DNA from 2 places in the Sedimentitalea sediminis genome. Region 2 is predicted to be linked to the other one. Evidence: riboswitches for the same ligand, from Rfam matches in the RefSeq annotation. Region 2 holds a riboswitch; the other holds the start of a gene.
The links. A riboswitch is a leader RNA that binds a small molecule or an ion and turns the genes downstream of it on or off. The one in region 2 is predicted to bind thiamine pyrophosphate.

Region 1 (10,772 bases), on a different contig from region 2:
AGGCCTGATCCACCAAGTCGGCGGCGCGTGTCTTGGCGGCGTCCAGCCCCAGCAGCGAGACAAAGGTCGCCTTGCCGGCCGCGGCATCCTTGTTCAGGCGTTTGCCGGCCTTTTCCGCGTCGCCTTCGACATCAAGGATGTCATCCGCGATCTGAAAGGCAAGCCCCAGCGCCCGGGCATATTGGCGCAACGGTTCGGGATCGGCCTGTGCCAGCACCGCTCCGGCGCAGGCCGACCATTCGATCAGCGCCCCGGTCTTGCCCGATTGCAGGGTGGTTATTTCCTGCAATGTCAACGGCGTCGCGGCGGTTTCCGCCGCCATGTCCAGTGCCTGGCCCAGTACCATGCCCCGTGCCCCGGCGGCCCGCGCCAGCCCCAGCGTCAGATCCGCCCGGGCCTTGGGCGATCCGCAATCCGGATGGCAGGCCAGCTCAAAGGCCAGGCTGTGCAGGGCATCGCCGGCCAGAACCGCCGTGCCCTCGTCCCATTTCACATGTAGAGTGGGCTGTCCCCGGCGCAAGTCGTCATCATCCATGCAGGGCAGGTCGTCATGCACCAGAGAATAGGCGTGCAACGCCTCGATGGCGGTGGCCGGCCAGATCGCGACCTCGGGGGCGATGCCATGCAGCCGCGCGCTTTCCAGCACCAGAAACCCGCGCAGACGCTTGCCGCCCCGCGTGGCATAGGCCATCGCCTGCACCACCAGAACGTCATCAAACCCGGCCAGACAGGACGCAAAATGCGTCTCGATCCGCCGGGCCGCATCGGCCAGACTGTCGCGGAACATTTACTGGCCTTCGACCGGGGTCGTGCCGACCGGGTTGCCGTCGCTGTCCAGGGTGATCGCGGCGACCTTTTCCTCGGCCCGGTTCAACTCGTCCTCGCAGCGTTTCTTGAGCAGCGCGCCGCGTTCATACAGCGCGATCGAATCGTTCAGGGCAACGTCACCGTCTTCCAGCTGGCGCACAACGTCCTCCAGCTCTTTCATCGCCTGCTCGAAACTCATTTCGGAAACGGGTGTATCGGTCATTTCGCGGCTTTCATCAGTTCCTGCACATGCGCCCGCACACTGGCGGACAGCGCGTTCAGATCATAGCCGCCCTCCAGAGTCGAGACCACCCGGCCCTGGCAAAGCGCGTCGGCCAGTTTGCACACCTCTGCGGTGACCCAGGCGAAATCCTCGGTCTGCCAGTCCAGTTGGGCCAGCGGGTCGTCGGCATGGGCGTCAAACCCGGCCGAGATGATGATCAGGTCGGGCCGAAAGGCGTGCAGCCGCGGAAATGCCTGTTCCGTGTAGGCGCGGCGCATCTCGGCGCTGCCGGAACCGGCCCGCAGCGGCATGTTCAGGATATTGTCATGCGCGCCGGTCTCGCCGGCCAGTCCCGAGCCGGGAAACAGCGGAATCTGCTGGCTGCTGATCAGCAGGGCACGGGGTTCGTCCCACAGCAGGTCCTGGGTGCCGTTGCCGTGATGTACGTCGAAATCCACCACCGCCACCCGCTGCAGCCCGTGGTGATCCAGCGCGTGCTTGACCCCCAGGGCGGCGTTGCCGAACAGGCAAAACCCCATCGCCTCGTGTTTTTCGGCATGGTGCCCGGGCGGGCGGACGGCCGCAAAGGCGTTGGGGGCTTCGCCGCCCAGCACCATGTCGATGGCGCGCACCATCGCGCCGGCGGCGCGAAAGGCGGCGTCCAGCGAGCCAGGCGAGACCCAGGTATCGGCATCCAGCGCCCGCAGCCCTTCGGTGGGCAGTGCCCGGCGCAGGTCGGCGAGGTGGCTGGCGGGATGAATGCGCAGGATGTTGTCATCGGCAGCCATCGGCGCGGTGACCCGGTTCAGGTCCAGCGGTTGCAGCGCGTGCAGGATGTGCTCCAGCCGCGCCACCCGTTCGGGATGGCCCTCGGGCGTAAGGTGATTCAGGCAATCGGCGTGGGTGATAACGGCGGTTTTCATGGCGTTCTTGCGATCCTCTTGCCTGTTGCTTGCCGGCATGTCCGCGGGCGCGTGTCCTGTTTCCGCTCAGTCCGGCGCCAGCATGTACCCGGCGCCGCGCACGGTCTGCAGATAGCGCGGCTGCTTGGGGTCGGTTTCGATCTTGCGCCGCAACCGGGTGATCTGGACATCGACGGCGCGTTCCTGCGCCTGACCGCGGTCCCGGCCCAGATCCTCGACCAGCTTGCTGCGGGTGACCGGTTCGCCCGGACAGGCAGAGAAGATCCTCATCAGCTGGCTTTCGGTGGCGGTCAGGCGCACCAGTTGATCGCCCTGCCACATCTCGCCGCGCTCGATATCATAGCGAATCGGACCCAGATGCAGGATCTTGGGTACCGTGTCCTCGACGGGGGTCTCGGGCATCCGGCGCAGGATGGCGTTGATCCTGAGCAGCAGTTCCTTGGGCTCGAACGGTTTTGCCAGATAGTCGTCGGCCCCGGCCTCCAGCCCGGCGATGCGGTTCTCGGTCTCGCCGCGCGCCGTCAGCAGCAGGATCGGCGTGGTATGGGTTTGCCGCAGGGCGCGGGTCAGGCTGACGCCGTCCTCGCCCGGCATCATCACATCCATGACGATCAGGTCGAAATCCAAACCGGCCAGTATGCGACGGGCATGCGCGGCATCGCGCGCGGCCGTGACCAGAAACCCGTGCCGGACCAGGAACTTCTTGAGCAGCTCGCGGATCCGTTCGTCATCGTCCACGACCAGCAGATGTGCATCCAGTTCGCTCATCAGGCACCATCCCGCAATTTGGCATAGGCGCGGCGCATGTCCGCGTCCATCATCGCTTCCAGGACCTGCTTGAACCCGGCCACCGCCTCGGGGCCGGCCTCGCGATAGGCGGCGCGCATGCGCGCGCGCTGGGCGTCGCTCAGCTGGCTTTCCAGGGTGCGCCCCATCTCGGTCAGGTACAAGTGGCGTTCGCGCTTGTCGCTGGTGCCGACCCGGCTTTCGACCAGCCCGTCCGAGATCAGCGTGCGCAGAACCCGGTTCAGCGACTGTTTGGTCACGCCCAGAATCGCCAGCAGGTTGTTGACCGTGGTGCCCGGCGCGCGGTTGATAAAGTGGATGGCCCGGTGATGCGCCCGCCCATAGGCCATTTCCGCCAGGATGCGGTCGGGATCGGCGGTAAAGCCGCGATAGGCAAAGAACATCGCCTCGATGCCCTGCCGCAATTGCTCGTCGGTCAGAAACAGCAGGCTTTCGCCGCTATAGGTCTGTGCCGCGCGTCCGTCAGACATGACTTGCCTCATTGCATCTTTGTGTCAGCATACGTCAGCCTTGTTGACATTCCAAGAGCGAAGCGGTATCGAGTCGCAGTTTTAGTGTAACAAAATGTCCGAAACGGACCTTGTTGCGCAATAATCCAAAATGCAGTCGCTCGCGAAAGGATGCAACATGTCGGGATATGATGACCGGGACGGCCAGATCTGGATGGACGGCCAAATGATCAACTGGCGGGATGCAAAGGTGCACATCCTGACACATGCCATGCATTACGCAAGTTCGGTATTCGAGGGCGAGCGGGCCTATAACGGAAAGATCTTCAAGTCGCGCCAGCATTCCGAACGGTTGCGGCGCTCGGCCGAACTGATCGATTTCGAAGTCCCCTACACGGTGGACGAGCTTGAAGCCGCCAAGGTCGAGGTTCTGGCAGCCAGCGGTTTGCAGGACGCTTACATCCGCGCCCTTGCCTGGCGCGGGGCCGGGCCGGACATGGGGGTTGCCTCGGCGCGCAATCCGGTGCGCGTGGCCATTGCCGCGTGGGAATGGGGCGCCTATTACGGTGATGCCAAGATGAAAGGCGCCAAGCTGGACATCTCGAAATGGAAACGCCCCAGCCCGGAAACCATCCCCAGCCACGCCAAGGCCGCCGGTCTTTACATGATCTGCACCATGTCCAAGCATGCCGCCGAGGCCAATGGCTGCAGCGATGCGATGATGTTGGACTATCGCGGCTATGTCGCCGAGGCGACCGGGGCCAACATGTTCTTTGTCAAGGATGGCGAGGTGCATACCCCCGATCCCGACTGTTTCCTGAACGGAATCACGCGGCAGACCGTGATCGGCATGCTGAAGGATCGCCAGATCCCGGTGCACGAGCGGCATATCGAGCCCGGCGAACTGGAAGGGTTCGAACAATGCTGGCTGACCGGCACCGCCGCCGAAGTGACGCCGGTGGGGCAGATCGGCGACTATAATTTCGAGGTCGGCACCCTGACGCGGGACATTGCCGAAGGCTATGAAAAGCTGGTCCGCGCCTGAGCGCACCCTGCCACGGGCGTGACGCGAATTGCCGCGCGCGCCGATGCGCCCGGGCCGGACCGTTGGGCGTAAGCCGAAAAAGTTATGGTAAACATGTTTCTTTTTTGGCACAGTGACCGACGTCGGCAGAATTGCGCCGACAGCCGTCGGATTTTCGGCGGGCGAGCATTCTGCAAAGTTCAATTTTGAACGGGGGAAAGTCCATGAAGAAACTATTATTCGCTGCGGTGGCGGCGGTCGGTCTGTCGGCAACCGGCGCAGCCGCGGCGACGCTGAACGGCGAATTCTGGAATGTCGCGCCGAATACGATCGCGTCGGTGACCCAGGCCATCAATCAGGTCAACGGTGGTGCCGATCCCACGACGGCCACGTTCACCTCGACATCCATCAACTATGGCGATGCCGGGACCAATTGGGACATCGGATCGCTGTCGGATTTTCTGAACGCGGATGCCGGTTCGATCGTGGGCACCAACTCGGCGAATATCCAGGAATCGGTGTTCCGGCTGACCGGTTCGGTGTCGCTGACCACTGGCGACATCATCAACGTGACCTCGGATGACGGCTTTCGTCTGACCGTTGGCGGTGTGCAGTTGAATCCTGGAACCACCGAAGGTTTGCAGGGTCCGGGCACCAGCACGAACATGACCTGGACGGGCGCCACTGGCGTCTATGCCGCCGAGCTGTGGTATTTCGAAGGCAACGAGACGCAGGTGCAGTTGCAGTCCAACCTCACCAGATATGCGGTTGTGGTTCCGGTTCCGGCCAGCGCGCTGTTGTTGCTGACCGGTCTGGGCGGGTTCGCGGCTCTGCGCCGGCGCCGCAAGGCGGCCTGACAACGGGCGAAACAATGCGCGGGCGATGGCTCGCGGCAGGGTCCCGGGCGGATGTCCGGGGCCTTTTTTCGTTTCCGGTGTCCGCCTGTCGCGAGACAGGGCGCCGCAGCCGGCGGGCAGACTCAGCTTTTGGGGTCGGTGACCGACCGGGTCCGGGCGCGTTCCAGTCCCAGATGGTGTTCGCGCCAGATCACCAGGATATTGCCGGCGATGACCAGCGCGGCACCGATCAGCATGACCCCGGTCGGCAGGTCGCCGAACCAGACATAGCCAATGACGATGGCAAAGATCATCGAGGCATATTCATAGGGTGCCAGCATCGAAGCCGGGCCAAAGCGGTATGATGAGGTAACCAGAATCTGCGCCATGCCGCCGATCACCCCGGCGGCGACCAGCAGCGCGAGGGTGCCGGGGCCGGGCAGGGCCCATCCCAGAGGCATGGTCAGCAGCGAGATCAGGGACGCCGTGGCCGAGAAATAGAACACGATGGCGGCGGTATGTTCGGTTTGCACCAGGCGGCGCACATGGATCTGCACAAGCGCCCGGGCCAGCGTCGCCGACAGTATCAGCAGGGCGCCCAGTTGCGCGCCGTCCTGTGGTCCGTCGCCCGAGCCCAACCGTGGCCACAGCATGATCAACACGCCGACCAACCCGACCGCCACCGCCGAAATCCGCACCAGCCGGATGCGTTCGCCCAGGATCAGCGCCGCCAGCAGCACGGTAAAGATCGGTGCCGCATAGCCGATGGCGGTGACTTCGGGCAGGGGCAGCAGGCCCAGACCGGCAAATGTCATGCCCATGGCGCAGGTGCCCAGCAGGCCGCGCCAGAAATGTCCTTTGACATCCCGGGTCAGCAGCCCGTGCCGCAACTGACCGCGGGCGGCCAGCCAGATCAGGATCACCGGGATCGCGCAGGCCGAGCGAAAGAACACCGCTTCGCCGGGGGGTACTGCATCCGATGTGGCCTTGATCAGCCCCGACATCAGGGTGAACAGAAAGACCGCACTGAGTTTCAGCGCGATGGCCAGCCCGGGTCGATGCGATGTTAACGGTTTCGCCATGACGCCACATCTGCGCCTTTGCCGGGGCCGGTGCAAGGGGCGGCCGAAGGGACCGGTGCCTGCGCGTGCGCAATCAGAGCCGGGTTCAGTTGATGCCCCCGATGCGGGAACCGGCCGGTCAGCCGATGGTGCCGCGGTTCTGTCCGATCTGTCCGCGATGCAGCAGCAGGTGGTCGAGAATCACGCAGGCCATCATCGCTTCGCCGACGGGCACGGCGCGAATGCCGACGCAGGGATCGTGCCGGCCCTTGGTCACGATCTCGGTATCCTCGCCGGATGTGGTGATGGTCTTGCGGGTGGTCAGGATCGAGCTGGTCGGCTTGACGGCAAAGCGCACGACGACGTCCTGACCGGTGCTGATGCCGCCAAGAATGCCGCCGGCATGGTTGCTGGAAAACTCCGGCCCGTCCGGCCCCATGCGGATTTCGTCGGCATTCAGCTCGCCGGTCAGCATCGCCGCCGACATGCCTTCGCCGATCTCGACGCCCTTGACCGCGTTGATGCTCATCATCGCCGCCGCCAGATCGGTGTCCAGCTTGCCATAAACCGGCGCGCCCAGACCGGCGGGCACGCCGCTGGCCACGACTTCGATCACCGCGCCGACCGAGCTGCCGGATTTGCGCAGGCTGTCCAGATAGTCGGCCCATTTGATCGCGGCATTGGCATCGGGCACCCAGAACGGGTTGGCGGTGATCTGGGCGGCGTCAAAGCGGTCGCGGTCGATCTGGTGCGGTCCCATCTGCACCATGTAACCGGTGATCCGCAGATCGGGCAGCATCTCGCGAATCGCCGCCCGGGCCAGTCCGCCGGCGGCAACGCGGCTGGCGGTTTCGCGCGCTGACGAGCGGCCACCGCCGCGATAGTCGCGGTTGCCGTATTTCTGGTAATAGGTGATGTCGGCGTGACCGGGGCGGAACTTGTCCTTGATATCGCCGTAATCCTTGGACCGCTGGTCGGTATTCTCGATCAGCAACTGTACCGGCGTGCCGGTGGTCCGGCCCTCGAATACGCCCGACAGGATGCGCACTGCGTCCGCTTCGCGCCGCTGGGTGGTGTATTTGTTCTGGCCGGGTTTGCGCTTGTCCAGCCAGTGCTGCAGCATCGCTTCGTCCACGGCAACGCCCGGCGGGCAGCCATCGACCGTGGCGCCGATGGCCGGCCCGTGGCTTTCGCCCCAGGTGGTGACTCGGAACAGGTGGCCAAAGCTGTTGATCGACATGGGCAACTCCTTTGCGCTGAGTGCTTAGCCGGGCCACGCCGGTGCCTCAAGCGGTTTCGCGCCTGCGCGCCGGGCTGTCGCCGGTGCAGTTGGCCTGTGGTCCGCAGGTCCGGCGCGCTTGTCTTTTGCCGGGCCGGGGGCTAGGTAACGGATCACCTCGGGGGGCCGAAACCGGCTGAGACGCGCGACGCGGACCCGTTGAACCTGAACCGGCTAGAACCGGCGTAGGGAAGGTCTGGACATCTCTCCATCCCTGCCCTGTCGCCGCAAGAGGAGGATGCCATGAAGTATCTTGCCATTGCAGCGGGAGTTCTCTGTGCCTCGGCGGCCCACGCCGAAACACCCGAGCTGACCGTCTATACCTATGACAGTTTCGTGTCCGACTGGGGACCCGGACCGGTGATTGAAAAGGCGTTCGAAGAGACCTGCGGCTGCGATCTGAAACTGGTCGCCGCCGGCGATGGCGCGGCCCTTCTGGCGCGGCTGAAACTCGAAGGCGCGCACAGCGAGGCCGATGTGGTGCTGGGGCTGGACACCAGCCTGACCCAGGCGGCGCTGGAAACCGGGTTGTTCGCGCCCAGCGGTGTGACAGCAGAGTACAGCCTGCCGGTGGCCTGGTCGGACGAGACCTTTGTGCCCTATGACTGGGGCTATTTCGCCTTTGTGCACAATGCGGACATGGCGGCGCCGGGGGATTTCAGGGCGCTGGCGGACAGCGACGCGAAAATCGTCATTCAGGACCCCCGGTCGTCGACGCCCGGTCTGGGGCTGCTGATGTGGGTCAAGACGGCCTATGGCGCCGAGGCCCCGGCAATCTGGGCAGGTCTGGCCGACAATATCGTCACCGTCACCAAGGGCTGGAGCGAAGCCTATGGCCTGTTCCTGGAGGGCGAGGCGGACATGGTGCTGTCTTACACGACTTCGCCGGCCTATCACCTGATCGCCGAAGAGGATGCCGGCAAGGCGGCAGCGGTGTTTTCCGAGGGCCACTATTTGCAGATCGAAGTCGCCGCCAAGCTGGCCGGCAGCGATCAGCCGGATCTGGCGGATGCCTTTCTGCAATTCGTCGTGTCCGAGCCGTTCCAGTCGGCGATCCCGACCACGAACTGGATGTTTCCGGCGGTGACGCCCGCCGCCGGTCTGCCCGCCGGGTTCGAAACACTGGTGCAGCCGGACAAGGCCCTGCTGGCGTCGCCGGCCGAGGCCGCCGGGCTGCGGGACGAGGCCCTGGCGGAATGGCTGGGCGCGCTCAGCCAGTAGGGCACCGCGCCGGCAACGGCGCGGCGGCCCTGGTCGCCGTGCTGATCCTGGGCGCGCTGCTGGCGGTATTCCTGCGCGCTGAACCGGGGCGCGGGCTGGGGGCGCCCGATTGGGCGGCGGTGCGCTTTACGGTGCTGCAGGCGGGCCTGTCCGCCCTGTTCAGCGTCGCGCTGGCCGTGCCATTGGCGCGGGCACTGGCGCGGCGGCGCTTTGCCGGGCGCCGGGTGCTGATCGCCCTGCTGGGCGCGCCGTTCATCCTGCCGGTGATCGTTGCGGTGCTGGGCCTGCTGGCGGTGTTCGGGCGCAATGGCTGGATCAGCCTGGCGCTGGGCTGGGCCGGGCTGCCGCCGGTGCAGATCTATGGGCTGCATGGGGTGGTTCTGGCGCATGTGTTCTTTAACCTGCCATTGGCGACGCGGCTGATCCTGCAAGGCTGGCAGGAAATTCCCGCCGAGCGGTTCCGGCTGGCCGCCCAACTCGGAGCCGGGCCGCGGGCCATGTGGCAGCTGCTGGAACTGCCGATGCTCAGACGTATCGTGCCCGGTGTTCTGGCGGTGATCTTTGCCATCTGTCTGACCAGTTTCGCGGTGGCGCTGACGTTGGGCGGCGGGCCGCGCGCGACCACGATCGAACTGGCGATCTATCAGGCTTTTCGGTTTGATTTCGATCTGGGGCGCGCGGCGCTTCTGTCCTGTGTGCAGATCGTCATGACCGGACTGGCGGCGTGGATTGCGCTGCGGACCGCACCGGCCGAGGGGTTCGGCAGCGGGCTGGACCGTCCGGTGCAGCGCTGGGATGCCACCGCTGCCGGGGCCCGAATTCTGGATACCGGGTTCATCGTCCTGGCCGCGCTGTTTCTGCTTTTGCCGCTGGCGGCCATCGTCCTGGCGGGGCTGCCGGGGCTGCTGCTGTTGCCTGTTTCGGTGGTCATGGCGGCGCTGAATTCGCTGGTCGTGGCCGCGATCAGCACCGCGCTGACCCTGGCGCTGGCGCTGCCGATGGCGGTCGCGGTGGCGCTGGGGCGCGGGCAGGGCGTCGAACTGGCCGGGCTCTTGGGGCTGGCGGCCTCGCCCCTGGTGATCGGCACCGGGCTGTTCGTGGTGATCCACCCCGTCGCCGATCCTTTTGCGCTGGCGCTGCCGGTGACGGCGCTGGTCAACGCCACCATGGCGCTGCCCTTCGCCCTGCGCATCCTGGTGCCCCGGGCGCGGCAGGTGATCGCCCGCCACGGCCCGCTGGCGCTGACGCTGGGCATGGCCGGGCGGCCGTTTCTGCGCCGGGTATTGCTGCCGCGCATGCGGGCGCAGATCGGCTTTGCAGCCGGGCTGTCGGCGGCGCTGTCGATGGGCGATCTCGGGGTGATCGCGCTGTTTGCCGATCCGCAGCGCGCGACGCTGCCCCTGCAGGTCTATCGGCTGATGGGGGCCTATCAGATGCAGGCGGCGGCGGGGGCGGCCCTGGTGCTGTTGCTGCTGTCGATGCTGCTGTTCTGGATTTTCGACCGGGGAGGGCGCTGGCATGCTGAAGCTTGATCGCGCGGTGATCGACAATGGCGGGTTCCGGCTGGGGGCCGATTTTACCCTGCCGCCGGGCAGCAGGATCGCGGTGATCGGCCCGTCGGGCGCCGGCAAATCGACGCTGATCGGGGCGATTGCCGGATTTCACCCGATTGTTGCGGGGCGCCTGATGTGGCAGGGCCGTGACCTGACCGATGCCGCGCCCGGCGCCCGGCCCGTGGCGATGCTGTTTCAGGACGGCAACCTGTTTCCGCATCTGACGGTGGCGCAGAATGTCGGTCTGGGCGCCGATCCCGATCTGCGGCTGAGCGCGGCGCAGAAAGCCGAGGTCGCGCGTGCCATCGCGCGGGTCGGACTGGACGGGCTGGAGGGGCGTAAACCGGCGGCATTGTCCGGCGGCCAGCAGAGCCGCGCGGCGCTGGCGCGGGTGCTGGTGCAGGCGCGGCCGCTGCTGTTGCTGGACGAACCTTTTGCCGCGCTTGGTCCCGCCCTCAAGGCCGAGATGCTGGATCTGGTCGCCGCCTTGGTGCGCGAGACCGGCGCCACGCTGATGATGGTCAGCCACGATCCGCAGGACGCCCGGCGGATCGCCGATCAGGTCATCCTGGTCGAAGGCGGCACCGCG
Region 2 (10,772 bases):
GTCGGTCCAGCCCGACCAGCGCCAGCGCCGCATCCGGGTCCATCGGATCGGCGGCGATCTCGGTCACCAGTTCGACATTCTCGCGCGCCGTCAGGCTGGGCATCAGGTTGTAGAACTGAAACACGAAACCGACGTGATCGCGGCGATAGCGAGTCAGTTCGGTATCGTTCATGTCGCTCAGGCTGCGGTCCCGGAACATCACCTCGCCCTCGGTGGCGCGATCCAGCCCGCCGATGATGTTCAGCAAGGTCGACTTGCCGCTGCCCGAAGGCCCCAGCAGCACGACGAACTCGCCCTCGGGTATCTCCAGATCGACCCCGCGCAGGGCATGCACGGCGGCCGCCCCCTCGCCATAGATCTTTTTCAGACCCCGGGTGGTAAAGGTGTTCAGACGCATTCCTGCCCCGCTTTCGCCCAGCGAGCAAACGGCAAAACCCGGCGCGTTTCAACCCGCCATGCCGGTCCATCGCTTCACTGGGGGCGGTGCGACCGGATATAGGCGTCGATCTCGGCGGCCTCGTCGGTGTCCAGCCGCAACCCCAGCTTGCTGCGCCGCCACAGGAAATCCTCGGCGCTGCGCACCCATTCATGGGCGATGCCCCAGTCCAGCTCGCGCGCGGTGATCGTGGCGCCGAACTCCTGTCCCAGGTCGGCGGCGTCCTGCGCGCCCTTCAGCAGGACATGGGCCTCGGTGCCATAGGTACGCGCCAGCCGCCGGGCCCAGCCCGGCGACAGAAAGCCGTGGCGCGCCCGCAACCCGGCGACAAGATCGTCAATTCCATCGACCGGAAAATCCCCCCCCGGCAACGTTGCGCGCGCGGTCCAGTCGCCTCCGGTCTGCGGCAGGACCGTCCGCACCTGTGCCAGCGCCGCCTCGGCCAACTTGCGATAGGTGGTGATCTTGCCGCCAAAGACATTCAGCAGCGCCGCGCCGTCCTCGCGGGTCAGCCGCAACACGTAATCCCGCGTCGCCGCCGTCGCCGAGGCGGCGCCATCGTCATAAAGCGGGCGCACCCCGGCATAGCTCCAGACCACATCCGCCTCGGTCATGGGCCGGTCCAGATACTGCGCGACACAGTCCAGCAGATAGCGCCGTTCGGCGGCACTGCAGACCGGACGTTCGGAGGGGTCGTCATGTTCGACATCGGTGGTGCCGATCAGGGTGAAATCCTGCTCATAGGGGATGGCGAAGACGATGCGCCCGTCGCTGCCCTGAAAGAAATAACTCTTGCCGTGATCAAACAGCGACCGGGTGACGATGTGGCTGCCGCGCACCAGACGCACGCGGTCGCGCGCCCGGGTGTGGATGGTATTGCGGATAATGTCGCCGACCCAGGGTCCGCCGGCATTGACCAGCATACGCGCGTGCAGAATGCGGCGCGCGCCGGTGTCCTGGTCCTGCAGCGCGATCCGCCAAAGACCATCCACCGGCTGTGCCCCGATCACCCGCGTACGGGTCATGATCCGCGCGCCGCGCGCGGCGGCATCACGGGCGTTCAGCACCACCAGCCGGGCATCGTCAACCCAGCAATCGGAATACTCATAAGCCCGGCGAAGCCGCGATTGCAGCGGCGCCCCCGCGGGATCGCGGGTCAGATCCAGCGTCGCGGTGCCCGGCAGGATACGGCGACCCCCCAGGTGATCATAGAGGAACAGGCCCAGCCGGATCTGCCAGGCCGGACGCCGCCCCTTCATCCAGGGCATGACACGGGACAGCAGTTTGGAGGCCGGTGTGTCGGTCTCAAACCGCATGTCCGGATGCACGGGCAGCACAAAGCGCATGGGCCACGCGATATGCGGCATCGCGCGCAACAGGATTTCGCGCTCGATCAGCGCCTCGCGCACCAGCCGGAACTCGAAATATTCCAGATAGCGCAGCCCGCCATGGATCAGCTTGGTCGAGGCCGAAGACGTCGCCGAGGCGAGATCGCCCATCTCTGCCAGCGCCACGGTCAGGCCGCGCCCGGCCGCGTCGCGGGCGATGCCGCAACCGTTGATGCCGCCACCGATGACGAACAGATCCAGAGGGGGCGGCGCGGTCTCAGACATCGGCAGCCCCGGCCACCAGCATCGCCGTGGCCCCGCGCATGGCGGCATCGCAGAACCGCAGCGGCGGGGCGCGGTCGGATTTCGTTTGATCACAGAACAGAACCCGGCGGGCGCCGCCGCGCGTGCTGTTCACCAGCCTACCCTGTGCCAGATCGCGCAGATCGCTGCGTACTGTCTGCGGGCCGCCCCGGAATTGCCGGGCCAATGCCTGCAACCCGACATGTCCGGCGCTCGCGCTCCGAGACAGTATTGCCTGATGCCGACGTTCGATGTCCGTCATACCCCTGTTCATCGTGCTCCGCCGGCCCTTTGCTGGCGCCCGTCTTTGCCTGCACAGGTCTTTTGTATTCATTTCGGCTTATCTGTCTTTCGAAAATTTCGCAAATATTTCGAAATATTTACCTTTCAACCGATGCCATTTCCACAGCCCGGACGCTGTTTCGACTTGCCCCCGCTCTGACCTGTGCCCCGGCACACGCACCGCCTCCCCGCGACCCGCATTGCGTCAAGGCTGGATAATGCAGCTTTTCGTGGTGTTTCCCATTGCCTGAAAAGCGAGGCTTACCTAGGGTTGTGACAATACCCCCCCAGACACTTTTTCAGTGAAACGGATTTGACATGACCTTTAGCTTTTCCATTTTTCTCAGCAAACGCTTCTGGATCGGACTGATTCTGCTGATCGCCCTTGCGCTGTTTCTGTTCTGGCGCAGCACCACCGTACAGGTGCTGCTGGAAACGCTGGCGGCCCCCGATCTGCCCGACATTCCGGCACCGCAGGCCCGCGTGGCGCTGGACCAGAACTGGTCGCCGGAAACCACCGAACGCTTTCATTTCATTTCGCAGGGCACCGAGACGCTACCGATTCCCTATTCCTGGCTGCTGGCGCTGGAACAACCCGAAAAAACCGCTTTTGGCCTGCTGTGGCCGGACAGCGAACCGGGTTTTGTCGCCCCCGACTATTTGCGGCGCTATGGTTTCATTCCCGCCGAAGCGTCCGCAGACAACCCCGATGGCCTGCCCATCGGGTTCGCCACGACGCCGTTCCAAAACATCCCCGGCTATGCCGCGACCACGACAGCGGTCGGGTTCACCTGCGCGGCCTGCCACACTGCGCATTTCACCTATGAAGGCACCGAATACATCGTCAATGGCGGCCCCTCGACGGTCGATCTGCAATTGCTGTCCAAAGGGATCGGCGCCGCGCTGGGCCAGACTCTGCTGGCCTCGAAACTGCCGCTGCCCAACCGCCGCTTTGACCGGTTTGCCCGCAATGTTCTGGGGGCGACCTATTCCGAAAAGGGCAAGGCAGCTCTGGCCGCCGAACTGCAAACCGTGCTCGACGCGGTGGCCAAGACAGCCGACGTCATCGAGGTTGCCGAAGGGTTCGGTCGGCTGGATGCGCTGAACCGCATCGGCAATCAGGTATTTTCCAAGAACACCGGCCGCAAAGAGAATTATCAGGCGATCAATGCGCCGGTGAATTTCCCCCATATCTGGACCGCCAGCTGGTTTGACTGGGTGCAATATGACGGCTCGATCATGCAGCCGCTGGTGCGCAATGCCGGCGAGGCGATGGGCGTGCACGCATCGGTGGACACTATTGCACCGGTGGATGGCGGGCGGTTTTCCTCGTCGGTGCCAGTGCAGAACCTGAAATGGATCGAGGACAATCTGGCCGGGGACACGCCGCCTTTCCGGTCGCAAAGGTTCAAGGGCCTGCACGGTCCGGCCTGGCCCGACGCCCTGCCGCCGATCGACGCAGCGCTGGCCGCCCAGGGCCGTGAACTCTACGGCAAACACTGTGCCGGTTGTCACCTGCCGCCGCTGGACAGCGATGCAATCTGGAGCGAGCGATACTTCCGCCCCATAAGATATATGGAAAACGGCCGCCCTACCGAGACCAAAGAGGCATTTCTGGCGCTCAACATCCTGCCGCTGAAAAAAATCGGCACCGATCCGGCGCAATCCGCGGTTCTGTCCACACGCACCGTCAACACCGCCGCCGACCCGGCCACCGGTCTGGAGTCCATCGGCATTGACGCGGTCGTCTGCACGCCGCGCCCGCGCTTTGCCGGGCCGGGTCCACGATCCGGGAAAACCCAACTGGACAGCCGCGTCTATGATCGCGCCAGCGGCCAGGACAATCAGCTGGTGCAGGTGCGCGTCACTGACGGGCCACAGCTGAAATTCGCCCTTGCCCTGGGGGCCATCGTCCAGCAGGTCGACAACCGCTGGTTTGACAACAACTTCATCCCCGAGGATCTGCGCCCCTATTTCGAGGGCGAACGCCCCAATTGCCTGCAGGCCGGTGCGGGGTACAAGGCACGTCCGCTGAACGGCGTCTGGGCCACGGCACCTTTCCTGCATAACGGTTCAGTACCGACGCTGGACGATCTGTTGCGTCCGGCCGATCAGCGCCCGGCCTTCGTGCGCCTGGGCAACCCGGAATTCGACCCGGTCAAGGTCGGTCTGGCGCAGTCTGCGCTGAGTGGCGACAATTATCCGCCCTATCAGGACGGTTTTTTTGTTCTGGACACCTCGCTGCCCGGCAATCGCAACATCGGCCATGCCTTTGGAGCAAGCGCCACTGGCGACCGCACCGGGGTGATCGGCCCCGCCCTCAGCGACGATCAGCGCCGCGCCCTGATCGAATATCTGAAAACGCTCTGAATCGCAGCAGAGTCCACGTCATGTGAAATTGGTTCTTGCCCTCAGGGGCAAGGGCGCTGTATGCGGGAATCACGCAGGGGGGTCCCACCGAGGGGACTGAGAGGCTGACGGGGCATTTGCCCGGCGACGCGACCCTTTGAACCTGACCCAGTTGACACTGGCGTAGGAAGCTAGGCGCGCATTTGGCGGACCGGAATATGGGCCGTCACAGCCGACAAGGGGACCAACCGGTCTCTGCCTCCCAGCCAAACTCATCTGTGTCTTTTTGAGTGGAAGCTTGAGGAGCACCGATATGAACGTCCCGAACCCCAAGATCACAACGGGTGCTTTGCCCGCTTCGCGCAAGATTTACGTCGATGGCACGCTGCACCCGGATGTGCGCGTCCCGATGCGCGAAATCGCCACCCACCCGACGGCAGGTGAGCCGCCGCTGCCAGTCTATGACAGTTCCGGCCCCTATACCGACCCCGACATCCTGACCGACATCCGCCAGGGTCTGCCCGCGCTGCGCCGCGACTGGATCCTGGCGCGCGGCGATGTTCAGACCTATGCGGGGCGTGGGGTGACCTCTGCCGATAACGGTTTCGTCGAAGGCGACCGGCTGACCCCGGAATTTCCGGTCCGGCCGTCGCCGCTGCGTGCCACGGATGGCCGGGCCGTGACCCAGCTGGCCTATGCCCGCGCCGGCATCGTCACCCCCGAGATGGAATTCATCGCCATTCGCGAGAACCAGCTGCGCGAGACCGTCGCCCCCCGCGACGGGCAGGATTTCGGCGCCAACATCCCGGATTTCGTGACCCCGGAATTCGTGCGCGACGAGGTCGCCGCCGGCCGCGCGATCATTCCCGCCAACATCAACCACCCGGAACTGGAACCGATGATCATCGGGCGCAATTTCCTGGTCAAGATCAACGCCAACATGGGCACCTCGGCGGTCACTTCCTCGATGGAGGAAGAGGTCGACAAGCTGGTCTGGGCGATCCGCTGGGGTGCTGACACGGTGATGGACCTGTCGACCGGGCGCAACATCCACAACACCCGCGAATGGATCATCCGCAACAGCCCGGTGCCGATCGGCACGGTGCCGATCTATCAGGCGCTGGAAAAGGTCAACGGCATTGCCGAGGACCTGACCTGGGAGGTGTTCCGCGACACGCTGATCGAACAGGCCGAACAGGGGGTCGACTATTTCACCATCCACGCCGGCGTGCGCCTGCACATGGTGCCGATGACCGCCGAACGGGTGACCGGCATCGTCAGCCGCGGCGGCTCGATCATGGCGAAATGGTGCCTGCACCACCACAAAGAGAGCTTTCTCTACGAGCATTTCGACGAGATCTGCGACATCTGCCGCGCCTATGACGTCAGTTTCAGCCTGGGCGACGGGCTGCGTCCGGGTTCGATCGCCGATGCCAATGACGCCGCACAGTTCGCCGAGCTGGAGACCCTGGGCGAACTGACCAAGATCGCCTGGGCCAAGGATTGTCAGGTGATGATCGAGGGGCCGGGCCATGTCGCCATGCACAAGATCAAGGAGAACATGGACAAGCAGCTGGAATGCTGCCACGAGGCGCCCTTTTACACGCTGGGACCGCTGACCACCGACATCGCGCCGGGCTATGACCACATCACCAGCGGCATCGGGGCGGCGATGATTGGCTGGTTCGGCTGTGCCATGCTGTGCTACGTCACCCCCAAGGAACATCTGGGCCTGCCGGACCGCGACGACGTGAAAACCGGGGTGATCACCTACAAGATCGCCGCCCACGCCGCCGATCTGGCCAAGGGTCTGCCGGGGGCACAGCGGCGCGACGATGCCCTGTCCCGCGCGCGGTTCGAGTTCCGTTGGGAAGACCAGTTCAACCTGTCTCTGGACCCGGACACGGCGCGGGAATTCCACGACCAGACCCTGCCTAAAGAGGCGCACAAGGTGGCGCATTTCTGCTCGATGTGCGGCCCGAAATTCTGCTCGATGCGGATTTCCCACGACATCCGCGCCGAGGCCCAGAAGGAGGGTATGGCGGCCATGGCCGCCAAGTTCCGCGAAGGCGGAGAGCTGTATGTGCCGGTCAAGGAACCGGGCGAATGATCCGTATCGCGGGGGCCGGCCTTGCCGGCCTCGCCTGTGCGCTGGAATTGCTGCGGCGAGGGGCGCGGGTCATCCTGTATGAACGTGGCCAGCAGGTCGGGCAGGACAGTGTCGCGCGGCTGGCCGGCGGCATGCTGGCGCCCTGGTGCGAACGCGAAAGCGCCGAAGCCGAGGTGGTGACCCTGGGCGCTGCCGCGGCGGACTGGTGGTCGGCGGTGACCCCGGTCACCCGCCGGGGCACGCTGGTGGTGGCGCCGGCCCGGGACCACGCCGAGCTGACCCGTTTTGCGCGCCGCACCAGCGGCTATGACCAGGTGTCACAGACCGAGATCGCAGCCCTGGAACCGGCCCTGTCGGACCGGTTCGCGAATGGGCTGCATTTCACCCGAGAAGCGCATCTTGACCCGCGACGGGCCTTGACGGATCTCGCCGCCAAGGTCACCGCATTGGGCGGCGAGATCCGGGTGGGCACCGCGGCACCGGCCGGGGTCGATCTGGATTGCACCGGCATCGCCGCCGCCCTGCCCGGCCTGCGCGCGGTACGCGGCGAAATGGCCCTGTTGCACTGCCCCGAGGTGACGCTGACCCGCACGTTGCGCCTGTTGCATCCGCGGGTGCCGATCTATCTGGTGCCCCGCGGAGACAGCCAATACATGCTGGGTGCGACGATGGTGGAAAGCGACAGTTCGCGCCCGCCCACGGTGCGGGCGCTGATCGAGCTTTTGAGCGCGGCCTATACGCTGCATCCGGCCTTTGCCGAGGCCGCAGCGATCGAGACCGGCGCCGGCCTGCGCCCGGCCTTTGACGACAACCTGCCCCGTCTCATCGAGCAGGATGGCACCCTGTTCCTGAACGGGCTGTACCGCCATGGTTTTCTGCTTGCGCCCGCGATGGCGCGACAGGTGGCCGAACGACTTTTCCCGGAGACCTCTGATGAATATCCTCGTGAATTCAGAACCGCATAGGATCACCTGTGCCAGCCTCGGCGAGGCGCTTGCGGAACTGGGCTTTACCAGCCCGGCCATCGCGACCGCGCTGAACGGCGCCTTCGTGGCCCGCAATGCCCGTGCCACCACCCGCTTGCAGGATGGCGACCGGCTCGAGGTGCTGGCCCCGATGCAAGGGGGATAAGATGCAGTTCTACGATACCGAGATCGCCTCGCCCCTGTTTTTGGGCACCGCGCAATACCCGTCGCCGGCCATCCTGAAAGCTGCCATCGCGGCCAGCGGCACCGATGTCGTCACCGTCAGCCTGCGCCGCGAATCCGCCGGCGGCAGCGGCAGCGGCTTTTGGGATCTGCTGCGCGACACCGGCTGCCGCATCCTGCCCAACACCGCCGGCTGTCATTCGGTGCAGGAGGCGGTGACCACGGCGCGCATGGCGCGCGACCTGTTTCAAACAGACTGGATAAAGCTGGAAGTGATCGGGCATTCCGATAATCTGCAGCCGGATGTCTTTGGGCTGGTCGAGGCGGCGCGAATCCTGGCCGACGACAGCTTTCAGGTGTTTCCCTACACCACCGACGATCTGGTGGTCGGCGAAAAGCTGATCGAGGCGGGATGCCGGGTGCTGATGCCCTGGGGGGCGCCGATCGGATCGGGCCAGGGGTTGCGCAATCCCGACGCGCTGCGCGCGATGCGGGCGCATTTTCCGGATGTGCCGCTGATCGTGGATGCCGGTATAGGCCGCCCGTCGGATGCCGCACAGGCGATGGAGCTGGGCATGGACGCGGTTCTGATGAACACTGCCGTCGCCCGCGCCGGCGACCCGGTGGCCATGGCCCGCGCCATGGCGTTGGCGGTTCAGGCCGGACAGCTGGGCCACGGTGCCGACCCTATGCCGCGCCGCGACATGGCGGTGCCCTCGACCCCGATCCTGGGCCGGGCAGAACTGATATGATGCAACGTTTCTATCTGATCGCCGGCGATGTCGATCTGCTGGCGCGTCTGGTGCCGCTGGGGGTCAGGCTGGTGCAACTGCGGATCAAAGACGCCCCCGCTCAGCAATTGCGCCGGGACATCGCCCGCGCCCGCGACATCTGTGCGGCGCATGGGGCGCAGCTGGTGGTCAACGACCATTGGGAGGCAGCGCTGGATCTGGGCTGTGACTTTGTACATCTGGGGCAAGAGGACATGGACAGCGCGGATTTCGCCGCATTGCGCAAAGCCGGGATGCGGGTCGGTCTGTCGACCCATGACCGGGCCGAACTGGACCGCGCTCTGTCGCAGGATCCGGCCTATGTCGCGCTGGGACCGGTCTATCCGACCCTGCTGAAACAGATGAAATGGGCGCCCCAGGGGCTGGAACGGTTGGCAAAGTGGAAACGCCGGGTCGGCGCAACGCCGCTGGTGGCCATCGGCGGGCTGACCCCCGAGCGCCTGCCCGAAGTCTTTGCTGCCGGTGCGGACAGCGCCGCCGTCGTCACCGATATCCAGCAGGCCGCCGATCCCTCGGCCCGCACGCTGGAATGGATAAGGGCCTGTCAGCCATGAGCCGATACGAACGCCAAATGACGCTGCCCGAGATCGGCGCCGCGGGGCAGGACCGGCTGGCGAGCGCCGATGTGCTGGTTGTCGGCGCCGGCGGTCTGGGCAGCCCGGTGCTGCAATACCTGGCCGGAGCCGGCGTCGGACATATCGCGCTGGTCGATCCGGACCGGGTCGAGGAAAGCAATCTGCATCGTCAGCCGCTATTTGCCATGTCCGATGTCGGCCAGGCCAAGGCGCTGGCCGCCCGCGACCGATTGTGCGCCGCCAACCCCGATATCCGCGTCAGCGCCCATGTCACCGCGCTGGACCCGGCAAATGCACCGGCACTGGCGGCGCAGGCCGATCTGGTGATCGACGCGGCCGACAGTTATGCGGTGTCCTATACCCTGTCGGATCTGTGCCTGTCACTGGGGACGCCACTGGTGTCGGCCAGCGTTCTTGGCCAGTCCGGCTATGTCGGCGGTTTCTGCGGCACCGCGCCGTCGCTGCGGGCGGTGTTTCCGGACCTGCCCACCGGCGGTGCGACCTGCGCCAACGCCGGGGTGATGGGGCCGGTGGTCGGCATGATCGGCGCGCTGCAGGCACAGATGGCCCTGCAAATTCTGCTGGGCCACACGCCATCCCCCTTGGGCCGGATGGTCTCGGTCGATGCGCAGAGCCTTCATTTCTCGGGGTTTTCCTTTCTCGATGCCCCGGAACCGGACATCGCCTTTCCGTTTCTGGCCCCGGTCCAGCTGACCCACCACGACCGCATCATCGAATTGCGCACCGCAGACGAAGCCCCCGATCCGGTCCACGCCCATGCAATTCGTCTGACGGGGGCAAAGCCACCCGAGATCGGGCCGCCCGATCCGGCGATGCGCACCGTCCTGTGCTGCAGCAGCGGCTTGCGCGCCTGGCGCGCCGCCGCGGCCCTGGCTGCACAAGGCCATGACAATCTGGCGCTCTGCGCAACGGGCCGCGCGGGCGAATGAAGACACTGTTGATCATTGCCGGCACCGACAGCAGCGGTGGCGCCGGACTGACCCGGGACACCGCGACCGCGACCACGCTGGGTCTGCAGGTCAAGCCGGTGGTCACCGCCGTGACCGCACAGAGCAACGGTGCGCTGCATCACTGCCACCCGGTTCCGGTCGCGGCGGTACAGGCCCAGTTCACCGCCGCGTTCCGGGACCGGCCACCCGACGCCGTCAAGATCGGCATGTTGGCCTCTGCTGACATCGTTGACGCGGTGGCCGACATGCTGACCGATCACCCGTTGCCGGGGGTGCTGGACCCGGTTCTGAGATCCAGTTCCGGCGGCGTCCTGCTGGCCGATGAGGGTCTGCAGCCGCTGTTCCCGCTTGTCAGCCTGCTGACCCCCAATCTGGACGAGTCCGCCACGCTGACCGGCCGGTCTTTTGCCGATACCACATCCGAGATCCGTCACCAGGCCGCCCGATTGCGTGCCAGCGGTGCAAGCGCGGTTCTGATC

Region 1: linked by a shared signal. The riboswitch ahead of thiB (thiamine ABC transporter substrate binding subunit) and the one ahead of thiC (phosphomethylpyrimidine synthase ThiC) in region 2 are both predicted to bind thiamine pyrophosphate.

Annotation. Positions count from the first base shown of each region.
Region 1 is NZ_JBHUQE010000008.1:4,438-15,209, reverse strand. It holds gene ACFMPD_RS08425 (polyprenyl synthetase family protein) at 1-787, opposite strand, end outside; gene ACFMPD_RS08420 (exodeoxyribonuclease VII small subunit) at 788-1,030, opposite strand; gene ACFMPD_RS08415 (histone deacetylase family protein) at 1,027-1,953, opposite strand; gene ACFMPD_RS08410 (response regulator) at 2,020-2,721, opposite strand; gene ACFMPD_RS08405 (MarR family winged helix-turn-helix transcriptional regulator) at 2,721-3,230, opposite strand; gene ACFMPD_RS08400 (branched-chain amino acid aminotransferase) at 3,388-4,254, shown strand; gene ACFMPD_RS08395 (VPLPA-CTERM sorting domain-containing protein) at 4,458-5,090, shown strand; gene ACFMPD_RS08390 (DMT family transporter) at 5,213-6,151, opposite strand; gene aroC (chorismate synthase) at 6,270-7,370, opposite strand; TPP riboswitch at 7,519-7,618, shown strand; gene thiB (thiamine ABC transporter substrate binding subunit) at 7,653-8,630, shown strand; gene ACFMPD_RS08375 (ABC transporter permease family protein) at 8,606-10,162, shown strand; gene ACFMPD_RS08370 (thiamine ABC transporter ATP-binding protein) at 10,149-10,772, shown strand, end outside.
Region 2 is NZ_JBHUQE010000006.1:3,238-14,009, reverse strand. It holds gene ACFMPD_RS06785 (ABC transporter ATP-binding protein) at 1-397, opposite strand, end outside; gene glpD (glycerol-3-phosphate dehydrogenase) at 472-2,049, opposite strand; gene ACFMPD_RS06775 (DeoR family transcriptional regulator) at 2,042-2,329, opposite strand; gene ACFMPD_RS06770 (di-heme-cytochrome C peroxidase) at 2,668-4,719, shown strand; TPP riboswitch at 4,785-4,905, shown strand; gene thiC (phosphomethylpyrimidine synthase ThiC) at 5,012-6,808, shown strand; gene ACFMPD_RS06760 (FAD-dependent oxidoreductase) at 6,805-7,773, shown strand; gene thiS (sulfur carrier protein ThiS) at 7,742-7,939, shown strand; gene ACFMPD_RS06750 (thiazole synthase) at 7,941-8,708, shown strand; gene ACFMPD_RS06745 (thiamine phosphate synthase) at 8,708-9,301, shown strand; gene ACFMPD_RS06740 (HesA/MoeB/ThiF family protein) at 9,298-10,272, shown strand; gene thiD (bifunctional hydroxymethylpyrimidine kinase/phosphomethylpyrimidine kinase) at 10,269-10,772, shown strand, end outside.